3 regions of the Paenibacillus salivarius genome follow, and region 2 is predicted to be linked to each of the others. Evidence: riboswitches for the same ligand, from Rfam matches in the RefSeq annotation. Region 2 holds a riboswitch; each other region holds the start of a gene.
What was found. A riboswitch is a leader RNA that binds a small molecule or an ion and turns the genes downstream of it on or off. The one in region 2 is predicted to bind cyclic di-AMP.
Positions count from the first base shown of each region.

Region 1: it holds a riboswitch for cyclic di-AMP, as region 2 does, so the genes downstream of both, ACSFXJ_RS00140 (G5 domain-containing protein) here and ACSFXJ_RS18940 (KamA family radical SAM protein) in region 2, are expected to answer to the same signal.
Region 3: it holds a riboswitch for cyclic di-AMP, as region 2 does, so the genes downstream of both, ACSFXJ_RS00525 (C40 family peptidase) here and ACSFXJ_RS18940 (KamA family radical SAM protein) in region 2, are expected to answer to the same signal.

Region 1 covers NZ_CP195592.1:25,883-31,114, forward strand. The annotation lists gene rsmI (16S rRNA (cytidine(1402)-2'-O)-methyltransferase) at 1-47, shown strand, start outside; gene ACSFXJ_RS00125 (AbrB/MazE/SpoVT family DNA-binding domain-containing protein) at 154-408, opposite strand; gene ACSFXJ_RS00130 (HD domain-containing protein) at 706-1,992, shown strand; gene ACSFXJ_RS00135 (TatD family hydrolase) at 2,009-2,779, shown strand; cyclic di-AMP (ydaO/yuaA leader) riboswitch at 2,970-3,181, shown strand; gene ACSFXJ_RS00140 (G5 domain-containing protein) at 3,442-4,578, shown strand; gene tnpA (IS200/IS605 family transposase) at 4,813-5,232, shown strand, end outside.
Region 2 covers NZ_CP195592.1:4,099,046-4,104,277, forward strand. The annotation lists gene ACSFXJ_RS18935 (methyl-accepting chemotaxis protein) at 1-1,683, shown strand, start outside; gene ACSFXJ_RS18940 (KamA family radical SAM protein) at 1,751-2,881, opposite strand; cyclic di-AMP (ydaO/yuaA leader) riboswitch at 3,034-3,173, opposite strand; gene ACSFXJ_RS18945 (cobyric acid synthase) at 3,204-4,784, opposite strand; gene cobS (adenosylcobinamide-GDP ribazoletransferase) at 4,816-5,232, opposite strand, start outside.
Region 3 covers NZ_CP195592.1:102,720-107,951, forward strand. The annotation lists gene motA (flagellar motor stator protein MotA) at 1-358, opposite strand, end outside; gene ACSFXJ_RS00500 (hypothetical protein) at 546-839, shown strand; gene ACSFXJ_RS00505 (4a-hydroxytetrahydrobiopterin dehydratase) at 1,029-1,328, shown strand; gene ACSFXJ_RS00510 (c-type cytochrome) at 1,397-1,759, opposite strand; gene ACSFXJ_RS00515 (GNAT family N-acetyltransferase) at 1,912-2,412, opposite strand; gene ACSFXJ_RS00520 (C40 family peptidase) at 2,768-3,214, opposite strand; cyclic di-AMP (ydaO/yuaA leader) riboswitch at 3,219-3,377, opposite strand; gene ACSFXJ_RS00525 (C40 family peptidase) at 3,534-4,025, opposite strand; cyclic di-AMP (ydaO/yuaA leader) riboswitch at 4,028-4,160, opposite strand; gene ACSFXJ_RS00530 (hypothetical protein) at 4,347-5,177, opposite strand; gene ACSFXJ_RS00535 (M1 family metallopeptidase) at 5,223-5,232, opposite strand, start outside.

The DNA of each region.
Region 1 (5,232 bases), 1.6 Mb from region 2:
GGGGGGTATCCAAAAGGGATATTTACAAGAAATTACTAGAGGAGTAAAAAAAAGGGGCCTTCACAGGCCGGGTTCAAGCCTGGAAGGCACCAAGGAGATATGAAAAAGGTTAGAATTAACAGTTTTCAATAAATCTATTATATACTATAAATCTTAATTTGTCACAGGGGTAGGAAGCTCAGTGAGACATTCCTGGCAAATAATTTTGCCTTTGAAGTATGTGACATTCTCGGCGTTGCCGCAGAAGATGCAAGCAGGCTCATATTTCTTCAGCATGATCCGTTCACCGTCGACATAGATTTCAAGGGCATCCTTTTCTCCAATACCGAGCGTACGGCGCAATTCGATCGGAATGACGACCCGACCCAATTCGTCTACCTTTCTTACAATACCTGTTGATTTCATCATAACTGATAATAGCTCCTCTCGCTATAAATTAAAAGTGTCATTATTCGACAAACTTCTATCTTTTATGATAATTATGATACCAACCATTGCCATAACAGTCAACCTATTTATGGTAGAGTTCTTTTAAATTTCTAATTTTAAATATTGATAGGGCTTGCCATAACGGCAAATGATGCTATAATCACCTCTTTTTCAGCGTTCGACATATTGGAAAACCATGATATTACAATGTTCGACACCATTCGACACAAACCAACCGGTTCAGTCACAAATATACAAGAAAGGAGCTTTTGAAAAATGAGAATGCCGCTTTCAGAAGAAAAAGTATTCAAAGATCCGGTGCATAACTACGTTCATGTTCAAGACGAACTGATTTGGTCTCTCATTAATACGCCGGAATTTCAGCGTCTCCGGAGAATCCGCCAATTGGGAACCTCTTATTTGACTTTTCACGGGGCGGAGCACAGCCGATTTTCCCACTCGCTGGGAGTTTATGAGATTACCCGGCGAATTATTTCGCAATTTGAACGGGCAAATTACCCCGATTGGCCAAAAGAAGAAAGAATGGTCGCTCTTTGCGCGGCTTTGCTTCACGATCTGGGGCACGGTCCGTTTTCGCATTCGATCGAGCAGGCATTTCAAATGCATCATGAAGACTGGACCTGCAAAATATTGCTGGGTGACACGGAGGTCGGTACGGTCCTTCGCCAGGTAAGCCCCGACTTTCCCGAAAAGGTGGCCGCCGTCATCCGCAAGGATTACGAGCACCCGATTGTCGTAAACCTTGTTTCCAGTCCGCTCGACGCCGATCGGATGGATTATTTGCTGCGTGACGCCTATTTCACCGGGGTCAATTACGGGACGATCGACATGGACCGAATTTTGAGAATGCTGCGTCCGTTCCAGGGAAGAATTGTCGTAAAGGAATCAGGCATGCATGCGGTGGAAGACTACCTGATGTCCAGGTATCAGATGTACTGGCAGATCTATTTTCACCCGGTAACCCGCAGCTCGGAAATTATTTTGCGGCAAATTTTCCGGCGGGCCAAGGAGCTTTACGCCGAAGGCCATTCATTCGCCTTCCTGCCGGACCCGCTACCGGGCCTATTTCGGGGCAACTTGACGGTCAGGGATTATCAGCTGCTCGACGAGGCGTTGGTGCAGACCGCATTTATGCAATGGCGTAAAGAACCGGATGAATTACTGAGCGATCTGTGCGGCCGGTTTTTAGACAGAAAACTGTATAAATATGTAGAAACGGATGCAATCGACCTGGAAACGATTGACGAGATTCGCCATGCTTTTAAGGCGGCGGGGCTCCATCCGGATTACGATCTGGAAATTGATTTTCCGACCGATCTGCCTTATGATGTGTTTCGTCCGGACGGCGAATCCCGGGACAAGCAGATTCTGCTGCTCGACCGGCAGGAACGGCTTCGGGAAATTTCCGAAGTTTCCGACATCGTGCGCTCGATCAGCGGGCTGCACCGGGGAAGATTTCATTTGTACTTTCCGGATAATAAATTGGCGGCTTTCAAAGACCGTTTACCGAAGGAAATCGCTAAACTATTCGATTTGTCATAGCTAGGGAGGATGCATAATGGAGTTATTCGATACACATACGCATATGGATGCGGCGCAATTTGACGGCGATCGGGAGGAAGCGCTTCAGCGTGCGCTGGATCAAGGGGTAACGCGGATGATCAATATCGGTTTTAACCGTGAGACTATCCCGACTACGATGAAGCTCGCGGAATCTTATGATTTTATATATGCCGCTGTCGGCTGGCATCCGCAGGACGCCATTACAATGAAAGAAGAGGATTTGGACTGGATTGCCGAACTTGCCAAGCATGAGAAAGTTGTCGCGATTGGCGAAATCGGACTTGATTATTATTGGGATACGTCCCCGAAAGACGTGCAACATGAAGTGTTCCGCAAACAAATCCGTCTGGCGCGGGAGCTCAAAATGCCGATTTGCATCCATAACCGCGATGCGCATGAAGACGTAGTACGCATTCTCCGTGAAGAGAAGGCCGATGAAATCGGCGGGGTTATGCACTCTTACTCGGGGAGTTGGGAAATTGCCAAAATGTGTCTGGATTTGGGATTTCATTTGTCGTTTGGCGGACCGATTACGTTTAAAAATGCAAAACAACCGAAAGAGGTCTTGGCGAAGACTCCGCTTGACCGTTTGCTGATCGAAACGGACGCCCCATATTTAACACCTCATCCATTTCGTGGAAAGAGAAACGAGACCGGACATGTCCGGTTGGTTGCCGAAGCCGCGGCTGAATTAAAAGGGATTTCCGTGGAGGAACTGGCAGAAATTACAACCAGGAATGCGCTGGAACGATTTGGAATTCGGTGAAATCGGGAGGAAAACCGATGAAAAAAGGAGCAAACGAGAAAGATTAATGCATTTTAACCAACTGAACCGAGTTTATTACATTTTTTTAACCATTTATTAAAATAAACGTTCTTGATTGATCCTTTACAACCTGCATCGAAACAGGATAGAATCTTTTCAGTAATCATTTTGGAGGATTACATGGTTCCATGAACCAGTCTCGCTGAATCTCCGGCAAACGGAGAACGGGGGAACCAAATGCAGCCGGCAGGCATAATGGCCAATCGGTTTGTGGTTGATTTCTTCTTGGGTCATTGGGGTGAATTCGAGGTCATTGCGCCATGAGCGAATGAACTGAGAAAGGGCGGGTCTCTCGCGTCCTAACCCGACAGCTAACCTCGTAAGCGTACAATGAGAGGGCAAACTCGTGCATCCTATTACATCAGGACGATCCGGAAGCCACGAAAGAGAGCCTCTTACTCTTTCTTTAGGCTTCTTTTGTTTTGAATAAACGTAGTAGGGTCATCATACTGTTGTATACAGGAGGTGACAATGCCGAGAAGACTGGGGCAGGATGCGAAGTACGGGTCACGAAGAACGTATTTCGTAAAAATGAAATGTAGTCACGTCAAATTCAAGCTAAATCGTTCTAGACGGCGGGACTATGAAGGAGGACGGAAGAAATGGGCATTTTCCGCAAATTGGAGACCCATGAATCACGCTCATCCAGCATGTCTTACGCAATGCGGTGGAAACAAGAACATTTACGTCAAGCAGCGGTTGTAGGCTTGTTAGCCATCGCGGTAGTTCTCATCATCCTGATTTGGGTTTACGGGCAAAGCAGCAAGAAAGTTCATCTGGTGGTCGACGGGGAGAGCCAAACGATCGAAACCCGCCAATCGCTGGTCAATGAAGTATTGGACGAACAGTCCATCGTACTGAACCGGGGGGACGAAGTGTCGCGTCCGCTCGACAGTAATCTTGAAGACGGTGACCGGATCGTCATTGAGCGTGCGGTTCCGGTTCAAGTCAGCGTAGACGGTAAGACAACCATCCATTACACGACAGAAGACAGCATTCGGAAGACCATCGAGGAACTCGGGATTACGTTGAACCAGGACGACAAAGTTACTCCTGCGCTGGACAGCAAAGTGAGTGAAAATCTGGACATCAAGATCGTACGAGTGACCAAACAAACGGTACAGTCCAAAGAAAATGTGCCATTTTCCGTGGTAAAGACTTCTGACGAGTCGTTGCTAAAAGGTAAAACCAAAGTGGTTTCCGAAGGCAGCGAGGGTGTTGTCGTGCATAATATCGAAAAAGTTTATGAAGACGGAGTCTTCGTGTCCAAGCGTTGGCTTGGCAAAGAGGTCGAGAAGGAGGCCTCGCCGAAAGTGGTCGCCGTAGGCACGAAGAAACCGACAGCCGTTGCAGCCGCAAGCATTTCCCGTACTGGAGATTCGGTGAATATCAGCGGACTGACGACGAAAGGCGGCGTCTCGTTTAAATATAAAAAAGTACTTAAAAACGTGACCTTAACCGCATACTCCTCGGAGGAAGACGGAATCGGCACGCGTACCGCCTCCGGCACCCGCGTGACGGAAGGCCGGACGATCGCTGTCGACAAAAGCGTCGTTCCTTTGGGATGGTGGGTCTATATTGAGGGCATCGGCTTCCGTAAAGCGGAGGACACCGGCGGTGCCATCAAAGGCAATAAAATAGACGTTTATTACGATTCCCTGAAATCGGCGGAGAACTTCGGCCGTAAGAAAGGGCGGACCGTATATGTCATCGGACCGACCAAACCGGAGCTCAACTAACCGCCGCGTTTACTTTGGGCAGGGAATGATATAATATTAGGATGATGAATAAGACACGGATAAGAAGAGGAGAATTCCTCTTCTTTTTGTTGCGGCTTTAGCCAGTTGAGCTCGCGAAGCGTGCGAAACAAAAAACCACCCGCTATGCGGGTGGAGGGATCAAGGGTTTGACCAACAAGACCATTCCAATAAAATTGAGATGTTCAGGCTCAATAATGAAAGGAATGGTCTTAGATGGCAAACAAGAGCTATAGTCTAGCTCACACGAAGTGGATGTGCAAATACCACATTGTGTTCACCCCGAAGTATAGACGGAAAGAAATTTATAATCAAGTGAGAAAAGACTTGATCGAGATTTTCAAGCGTTTGTGTAAATACAAGGGAGTGGAGATAATAGAGGGCCACATGATGCCGGATCATGTACATATGTTAGTAGCAATTCCCCCAAAAATCTCAGTATCATCATTTATGGGATATCTGAAGGGAAAAAGCTCGTTGATGATATTCGAGAAACACGCGAGCTTAAAGTATAAGTATGGGAATCGGAAATTTTGGGCGGAAGGATATTACGTCAGTACTGTTGGCTTAAATGAGGCCACCGTCGCAAAATATATACGTGAGCAAGAAGCACATGATCAAGCAATTGATAAACTG
Region 2 (5,232 bases):
AGGAAAAGTTCAATCAGCCGAAAGATTATGCTCACCTTCACCGTCGTCATCGTCCTGTCTTCATTTCTGTTCAGTACCAGCTTCTATCTCGTCGCCACGGGAATTCTTCACAACAATGTTCTGCCCCAGTTCGACAAGGTGCTTCGGACAAGCTCCAAAGACATTTTCAGAAACATGGATACGAACCAGGCTCTTCAATTGCTGAGCGGCAAAGAGAACTCCAGATTCGCTGTCGAATCCTATCTTTCCGGGAAAGTGGAAGAGTTTCAGTTAGATACCGCCTATATCCTTAATGTAAAAGACAATCAGGCTACCGTCATCGGGGTGAACGAAGGCTCGAATATGAAGGCCGGGGATCAGCTTGAAGTCCAGGATGCGATGCTCGCCGCCGATTCCAAAGGCAAGGCCAGCATCAGCGAGCTTTACACCGACAAATACGGTTCCCACAAAACCGCCTACATCGCCCTTCCGGGCAGCACCGCCGTATTGGCGGTAGGGATGGACGCAACATTCATCAAGGAAAAGGAACAGGAAATCATCTGGATTTGCGTGAGCATTCAGATTTTCGTCATCGTCGTCGGTTTGCTGGCCGCTTACCTGAACAGCCGGCGCATCACCGGACCGATCAAGAAGCTGGCCGCCGTCACGGAGAAGATGGCGCAAGGCGACTTCCGCGGCGAAGTCGATATCCGGACGAATGATGAAGTGGGCCAATTGGCCGACAGCTTCCGCACGATGACCGTCCAGCTCAAAGAAATGATCGGCAAAGTTCTTCACATGTCCGAGTCGGTTGCCAAAAGCTCGGATCAACTGATTCAGTCAGCCCAAACGTTCAAGGAATTGACCGAGCGTTCCGGAGCCGCTACGCTGGAAGTCGAACAAGGCAGCGTCACGATCGCGTCCACGGCCGCGGAGAATGCCAGAGCGATGGAGGAAATCTCGCAGGGCGTCCAGCATATCGCAACCTCTTCCGCTGAAGTTTCGGAAAAGATCGGACAGGCTTCCGCGGAAGCCGGCTCCGGCAACGAACTTGCCAAAACAGCCGTCGAGCAGATGCAGATGGTTGAGGAAGCGGCGAGAAAATCACAGATTTCGATTACGGAGCTGAATAACAGGTCGGAATCCATTGCCGAAGTCGTCAACTTAATTATGGATATCACGAAGCAGATCAATATTTTGTCGCTGAACGCGGCCATCGAAGCGGCTCGGGCCGGCGAGCAGGGCAAGGGCTTTGCGGTCGTAGCCGAAGAGGTGCGCAAGCTTGCCGAGCAATCACGGATCGCCACGGAACAGATCGGCGACAATCTGCTGAGCATTCGGGAAGAAGCGATGAATTCCGTGAAGGCCATGGAGCTTGTCAGCCGGGAAATTCATTCGGGGGCGGAACGCGTCAATCAAGCGGGCAGCGCTTTTGAAGAGTTGACGGACCTGATCTACAACATCAATATGACCATTCAATCGGTATCCGCCTCGACCGAGGAAGTGTCCGCCGGTACCGAAGAAGTGACCGCATCGGTGGAGGAGTCCGCAAACATTACGGCAAAATCACTGCAAAGCATTGAAGAAATCGCCGAATATTCCAACCGCCAGATTACCGAGATGGAGAACCACGCCGCTACCGTCAAAGAGCTTTACGATCAAGCGCTTTCGCTGAAGGCGGCGGCTGAACAATTTAAAATCTGATCCGTCGCGTCAAAAAGACGTACCCGCATTTTTTTCCGGGTACGTCTTTTTTTGTGCGGGCCCGGTGCTAGAGCACCCCCGTCGCCTCCGTCTTTCTCGCAGGTCGTTTCCAATAAGCCTCGCTGCCCGGGAGATCGTCGAACCAGGCCGCTTCCGGCGGGCATTCCAATACCATGAATTTGCCGTATTCATTATCCCTGGACTGATGGTACTTCAAATACGCCAAACCGTTCTCGATCGCCAAAATTTCGATTTTTCCGGACGTATGGCTCATCGACAGCCTGACCCGTTTTCCGAGCCCCGAAGTGCGAGCCTTGGCTTCCTCCACGACCCGGTATGCCCGTTCAAGCGGAATGACGAAGTCGGAATTTCCGGCAACCGGCCGGTTGATGAAAAAATAGTACGGCGTCACCCCCGCCCAAGACAGCCGGTCCAATAGATCCCCGAGCACCACGGGATCGTCATTGATTCCTTTCAGCACCGGCGTCTGGTTCACGACGATCACTCCGGCCTCATGCAGCGCCTGGAACGCCTTTTGGGCTTCCGGCGTAATCTCCCGGGGATGGTTGATGTGCGCCATCACGTAAATGCGTTTCTCCGGCGTCGAAAACTCGGAGAGAAGCGCAAGGAGCTCCGGATCCTCGGAAATGCGCATCGGGTTGAATACGGGCATTTTGGAGCCGAGACGGATGATTTTTACATGATCGATCTTACGAAGACGTTCCAAAATCGAGCGAAGCTTGGACGTCGCCAATATCAGGCTGTCCCCTCCCGTAAGCAGCACATTGTTGATTTCGGGATGCGCCGCGATGTATTCGATCCCCGGGGAGACATCGGACATCGCTTCCTTCACATCGTTTCGAAACAGTCGTTTGCGGAAGCAATACCTGCAATAGGAGCCGCATACCTCGGAAACGATTAGCAGCGCGGTAGTCCGGTATTTATGCTGACACCCGGGCACCACGTAGTTCGTCTCCTCGTCGGATGCGTCCCAGCGTCCATACTCGCGGAGTTCGCCCGTGTTCGGAATGACCAGCTTGCGGATCGGATCCTGCGGATCTTCCCAGTCAATCAGATTCAAGTAGTAATCATTCACCCGAAAGACAAACTTGTCGGTAATGGGCCGCAGCTCCTCCTGCTCTTCGCGGGACAGCTGCGTTACCTTTCCGATATCGGTAATATACTTCGGTCGTGCCATGTACCCTCTCCTCCTTTGAATGGACGATCGTAAAGAGGAAGCGGGGAACCGGAAGACGTGCAGTGAATTGACAAAGCGGAAATCACCCAAGAAAACAAAAAAGACCCGAAAAAGGGTCAATTGGATTTATGACTGAATATGTAATGTAAAGCGATTCGACCCATCCACTGCAAACGAGGTTAGCTGACGGGCTCGGGAAAGATGGTTCCCTACGTGATCATTCTACGATTCGCCCCAAAGGTGGTTCCCCCGCTTTTCGACTTTACCATCGAAAATTAAGCGCAAGTTTATGGTACCTTACATTTTAACCGGTTGTCAAAACTTATCGTCGTTCTTTTCGCAATATATGATAAATCCGGTCCATATCCAGATGCTTTCTGACATGATCCGCCAGCCGGTCGAAAGCGGACTGCTTTCGCGACTCCGCCGAAATCTGCGAAGGAAGCGGCGGCAGGCCCTTTTCAATGCGTACGCGGTTGAGCCAAGCCCGTCTCCAGGCATCATTGTGGAACACGCCGTGCAAATAAGTCCCGAAGATTCTTCCGTCCGGAGTACTTCGCCCCTCTTCCCGCAAGGTTCCGTCCTTTTCGCGGATCTTGAAAACCGGCAAGGAATCGTCTGCGCCGCCGCTGACTTCCGTCCGGCCCGCATGGATTTCATACCCGCTGACAGGGAGATCTGCTCCCTCCGGGCCGTTAGGCAAACAGAGACTTGCTGTCACGGCGGTTCCGTGAACAAGCTCCGTCGTTTTCCCCGGCAGGAAAGTCGTCTCGAGCGGCAGCCAGCCCAGCCCTTCCGCATGGCGCGGCGCTTCCGACTCCACCCCGTCCGGGTCGAGCAGCTTCTTGCCCAGCATCTGATAACCTCCGCAAATGCCTACCAACCGTGTCAACGGCTGCTCTTCAAGCAATACGCGAATTTCCGCATCCAAGCCTTGCTTCCGCAAATACTCCAGATCCCCGATCGTATTTTTGGAACCCGGAAGGATGACGACATCCGGCGTGCCAAGTTGAGACGGCTTCTGGACATAACGCAGGGAAACATCGGGCTCGGCCGCCAAAATATCGAAATCGGTAAAATTCGATACCCTCGGATAGCGGATCACGGCGATGTCCAGCTCCCTCCCCGAATCCGGCAGAGACCGGTAGGAGTCAAGCGCCACCGAGTCTTCGGCCTCGATTTCCAAATCCGGCAAAAAAGGAAGCACGCCCAGCACGGGAATGCCCGTTTTCCGCTCCAGCCATTCCAGGCCGGGTTGCAGCAGAGAGAGGTCCCCCCTGAACTTGTTGATCACGAAGCCTTTGACCCGTGCCCTTTCCTCCGGCTCCAGCAGTTCCAGCGTTCCGACGAGAAAAGCGAAAACGCCGCCGCGGTCGATATCCGCGGCCAGTATCACGGGCGCATCCGCCCATCCCGCCAGGTTCATATTGACGATGTCCCGGTGTTTCAAGTTGATTTCCGCGGGACTGCCGGCTCCCTCCATGACGACGATATCGTATTGATCGCGCAGACGCTCCAGCGCCTCCATCACCAACGGCTTTGCAGCAGGCAGAAAGTTTTCGCGATAGCCCGCGGCGCTGAGATCGCGAAACGGCTTGCCGTGAACGACGACCTGCGAGCGCATCTCTCCGGTCGGCTTAAGCAGAATCGGGTTCATATCCGTTGTCGCGGGAATGCCGCAGGCTTCCGCCTGAATGCCTTGCGCTCTTCCGATCTCGTTTCCGTCCGGCGTGACGTATGAATTCAGCGCCATATTTTGTGATTTGAACGGAGCGGTCCGGTATCCGTCCTGTGTAAAAATCCGGCACAACGCGGTCACAATGACGCTCTTTCCGACATCTGAAGCCGTTCCCTGAACCATTAATACCGCGCCCTGCGTCCTTGTTAATGGTTGATCATTCATTGCAGCTTCTCTCCTTCCATGAAAAAAGCAATCAGCACACCAAGATGACCGCCAGTATCAACAGTACGGCCTCCAGCCCTTCATTCAACGCTCCGTATGTATCCCCCGTAAGGCCGTGGAGCCGCGAACTGATCTTTCTGGCAGCGGCGGTACCAAATAGCCAAACCGCCAAAGGAGCTGCGAAAAAGTACATAACCAACGGTAGCCAGATTTCGTTCTTGAACGCCGGGGCGAGGCCTGGCACAAAGGCTGCGGCGATTGCGACCGTTCCCAGGCTAGCCGCCGTGAGCAGGATGGCGAAAACCGCGGATTGTGCCGTGTCTTTCGATCCGAGACCGTGAAACTTCGCGGCAAGCCCTTCACCGGCGCGAGCGACGGGCCATTTTTGCATCGCGCGCGTCATGAACCAGCGGCTCCAAACCGGAGCCGTCAGCATCGCCGCCGCGGC
Region 3 (5,232 bases), 1.6 Mb from region 2:
CGTCGATAATCATCCGCATGCCGCCGCGCAGGAAGTCGTCCTCGATCTCTTCGACTTTGGCCTCCAGGGCAAGCAAGCCTTCGCGGCGCGTTATGGTGGCCCATTCCATAAACATGGAAATCAGTTCGCCCTTAGTAATCATTTTAGGCTTGACTACCGTCATTTTGATCAGCTTAGGGAACTTCTTAATTTCGGAAAGCGGAAAGCCTACGAAGAGCGTTGCCGCCGTCCCCACGAAAATAATAACAAAGGCAGCGGGGTTGGATACCAGGCTTTCTATAGGTGCCCCTTTCAGAACCATCCCTACAATAAGTGCCACAAACCCGAGAATTAGACCGATAATTGTTGAAATTTCCATTGCACACCTCGTCCTTGAGATAATTGATTCCATTTTTCTGTCGCCCGCATCCTTGCTGGGACAATGAATCTGCCCGAAAAACGGTTTATCTCTTTTATCGACAGAATCCCCTTTTTTTTTAAGGTGTTTTTTCCGGTATAATAAGAATACATGCCGTCAAGGCAATGATGAAGGGAGCTGTTCTCAGGTGGGAGTAAAGCACGGCAGGGATTATGAATTTATTTTGGCAGATTTAACGGCGGCGGTAGGCCGTATTCCCGATAGCTACATATTTTTTGAAATGGAAACTTCCGAATGGGAGAATCTTTCTTCCGAAGAACGGGGCGAGGTGCTTGAAGCGCTGGCGGAGGACTTGTTCTTTGCCCTCGGCACAGAACCGGTGATCGAGGTGGGAAGCGCCGTGGTCGTTTATGACCGGGAAGCGCACAGGATCAACGTATTGATTGGAGAAGAAGAACTGACGAGCGTCAAACTGGTCTAGTCATTTGGATTCTGAAGATAAAGCGTGGTAAAATTTATTTTTGGAATAAGAATGCATTGATTCACCCGAATATTGTAGTTTGTATCCCCCTAGCCGAATAATTGTCCGCGACAGGAATACAATATAGGGACGCGGGGTTAGAAGGTAATACGTGAGACCTGGAAGTTTTGAAGAACGGGAGGAAGAAAGATGCCGTTTACACCGCAAGAAGTAGAGGCGCATTTGGAAAAGCTGGAGGGTTGGGAACTTGAGGAGGGCAGGTGGATCACCCGCAAATATACCTTCTCCAACTTTATGAAAGGGATTGCTTTTGTCGATGAAGTGGCTGCCATATCGGAGGCATTTAACCATCACCCTTTTATTACCATTGACCATAAAACCGTGACGCTTCGCTTGACATCTTGGGATGATGGCGGGATAACGGCCGTCGATATAAAGGAAGCCCAGCAGTATAATGAAGCGTTCGAAAAAGCGCGCTCTGCCGGCTAATCATACGTCTGCGGAAAAACGCCCGCCAGGATGCACATGCATCCAGGCGGGCGTTTTGTGTTGAATTTTTATTTCTTTTCTGAAAGCCACATGGCGACGTTGGCGATTTCGTCTTCCTTCAATTTATCCTTGAAAGAAGGCATCATGCCGCCGCCTTTCCCTTTGGTGATAATGCCGTACAACTGATCCGCCGATAGTTCGGAGCCGACTTTATTCAGAGCCGGACCGGCGCCGCCTTGCAATTGATCCCCGTGACAAGTAATGCAATTTGCTTTGACCGTAGCCTCGGCCTGTTCGGCATTTAATGTGATTTCAGGCATTTGCGGTTTCTCTTCCTGGGCCACCTGCTCCCTGCCGGGCAATGTAAACATTAACACAGCTGCGAAGGCGCACGCCACGACCAAAAGTCCGCTCATGATCCACTTCTGCATTTCCATCGTCCCTCCTATGTAAGCTACCCCTTCCATTATAGCGGAACATGCCTGACGATCATAGCTTTTGTGTCAAAAAAAGTAACGATTTACCGTTAGTATATGAAGAAAACATAAAGTTCATGTGCTGTACATCACAGACAAGTGTTTTATTACTCTGTCGGAGCTCCTTTGAACACCATGCAGTAATAAGGTTTGGATATGCCGCCGGGCGTCATTTTTTCGTAAAGATCGGTAATGACAAAGCCCGATTTTTGATATGCCCGGATGGCCCGGGTGTTCCAGGTCAATACCTCCAGGTCGATCACGTCGCGCGGTTTGCGTCTGGCCGCTTCCTCCACAATGGTAAGCACAAAACTTTTACCCAGCCCCCGGCCGCATAAATCAGGCCTCATCCCGATCCCCAGACGGGTTACGCCTTCCATCGGAAAGTACTGGGCGAAGCCGGCCAACTCGCCTTGCTGATCGAGTAAAGAGACGTACTGCTGGGCTCTCAGGGCGGGGTTGCCGAATTCCACGTCAAGCGCCTTCATTTGTTCCCAAGGGAGCCAGCTGTAAATATCGTAGGGAGAATCGTAACGCCACGTGCAAATATCCGCGCCATGGCTTTCTTCCATAGGTACGATTCGGAATGGTGTAATCGAATTTTCCATTATTAGCGCCTCCTTCAACGATAGGGATGCAATCGCGATTGCAGGGTTCATGTTCTTTTTACACTCACTCTAACGGGATTTTTTCGGGTTGTAAAGGTTTTCGCGCGGAAGATTGAATTTTCCTGTTTAGCCTTTCGCGAAAAGGGTAAATCTTGGATATAACGGGGATTGGAGACGGGAGTGAAGAGGACGGAACGGAAACAAAAAAAATTGCCTGACAGGCTTTAAAGAAGAAACCTTTTACTCTGGTCCTTCGTTATATGAGTAGCAACCAAGAAAAAGACCGCGGACGATTCCGGCAAGAATCGCTCGCGGTTACGCAATGCATTTATATTTCGGAAGCATATTTGGAAAATCAGGTTGTGCTGAGAATGCGCTTTGCGCCGACGTACCGGGTTTTATAGTAACTGTTGCTTAACTTGTCTGTCCGAATGCCTTTTGACGACGAGGCATGGGCAAACGTTCCGTCACCAAGGTAAATACCGACGTGGGATACTTTCCCGTTACCCAAGGTATTGAAGAAGACCAGGTCTCCGGCCTTTAATTGGCTTTTGGCCACGGAAATTCCTTTCTTGTATTGATCGGAGGATACGCGAGGCAAAGTAACGCCTAATTTTTTGTATACGTATCTTGTAAAGCCCGAGCAATCAAAACCGTTGATTGTGGTCCCGCCGTATTTATAAGGGGTACCGTATACGGATTTGACGACGTTGTTCAAAGTGGACTCTGCATGTACGTTTCCCGTCCCCATGGTGAACAGGATGGCTAAACTCGTAGCTGCTGCGGCGATAGTCTTTCTCAAGATGTCATACTCCTTCCAAGGCCTGCGAGGTTAGCTTGCGGATTCGGTTGAAGGTTCCCTATGATCCTTAAAAGAGGAAGTTTAAAAAGTCGACTTTCGGATCAATTCACCCCAAAATGGTTCCCCCGTTTCCCGGATGCAGGGAATTCGGCTGTTCTTAGTTGTGTGCATCCAAAACAACGACGACGATCATTACAATACAAATTACAAAATTGTTACCATTTACGCAGACTATTTTAGCAAAACTCGCCTCAAATGGCAAGTTGATGAAAAGACCCGCAGGATTCATCCTAGAATCTCTGCGGGCCAGACGGAACAATTATTCTACTGCATCGTGATCCTGGATGTCGCTCGTAACTTCCTCGTACTTATCGGAACTCATAATGCGTTTAGCGCCAACGTAACGCTCGACGTAATATTTTTCACTCATTTTGCTAATGACGACGCCTTTAGAGGAAGAAGCATGAGCAAATTTTCCGTTACCGACGTAAACGCCGACGTGAGAAACGCCTTTTCCTGAAGTGTTGTAGAACACCAGGTCTCCGGCAATCAATTCATCCTGGGATACTTTCGTGCCCATTTTGTATTGGGCGGCGGATTGGTGCGGCAATTTAATGCCGAGCTTTCCGAACACGTACATCGTGAAGCCGGAGCAGTCAAAGCCGGACGTTGTCGTTCCGCCAGAGACATATTCCGTTCCCAGAGCATTGTCCACGACGGAATCCAGTTTGGAATCCGCGAAAGCGCTGCCAGCTCCGAGGCTAAATAGTAATGCAACACTTACAGCTGTTACGGCTAGTTGTTTCTTCAAGAAAAAGCTCCTTCCAATGCCTACGAGGTTAGCTTAAGGATTCGGTTGAAGGTCCCCTATGACCCCTCTGTTGCGAGATCAATTCACCCAAAGTGGTTCCCCCGTTCCCCAAAAGGGATTCGGCTAGTAGTTTGAGTCTGTAAATGGTAACAAAAATAATTACAAAACTGTTACTTAAATTGTGCTGTTGTTATTGTAACAAAGGTAAGTATATTTTGGCAATGGTTAATTAGCAAGTTTAAGAGGAAAAACGAGCAAAAAGGCCCCCGAAAAACACCCGGAGGCCTTGCTGCGCAAGGGATCGGAAAAAGTGAAGAAAATTTAACTTTTTTGCGTTTTGGTATGCCAAAGCTGGTATTGAGAGGATAAATTCCAAACTTGCAAAAGGCTCCGAATAAAAGGATAGGATTGTTGTAACAAAAGTGCGATCAACCCGGTCCAAATCCAAGAGACGGTGCCGAACAAAAGGAACAAGATGGCCCCGGAAGCGCCGAGAATAAAGGCAATGGCGATACCGGGCAGCAAATGCCTCATACATAAAATCAGGGAAGCCCATATGCCGGTCTTGAACAGGTATCCGAATTTGGCGAACAACAAGACCTGACGGACGATCCAACCATAGGCCGCCCAAGCGAGAACGTAACCCATCAGCGTCAGCATGGGTGCGAGCCTGTCGCCGGAGGGGATCAGGCGCGGAAGCAGGGCAACAAGCTCGGGAACGATCCAAACCGCCGGCAGAGCCAGAAGAGCAAGCTCCAGCAGAAAAAAGAGCGAGACGGGCTTCCAAAATTCCTTCATCCCCCGGAATAAGGTCAACCCGGTTCCCCGGGCGTCCGGAGGAGTGAATCCATACAGGATTCCGGCCTCGAGCAAGGGCGTCAACAGCAAGCGAAGGACGACCATCCCCAGCAACAGCCAGGCATATCGATGGACCGCCGGATTATGAGATAATTCGAATTGGCCTTCGATCAGATAAAGCAGCCGGCTCATTTCCGTGGGGGGCGGGTCCGGGTACCTGGACAGAACGGCAATCACTGCCGAGTGAATCAGCCGGTACAGAAACAGCCCCCAGAGCAGCTGATAAAGAAACAGGATGATGATAGAGGGAAATTGGCTCCTGACAAGCCCCCATCCATTCCGTACATAGGTCATACTTTTCCCTCCTAGAAATGTTATGAGCATGATTTTTCGTGACATCTACCAAATC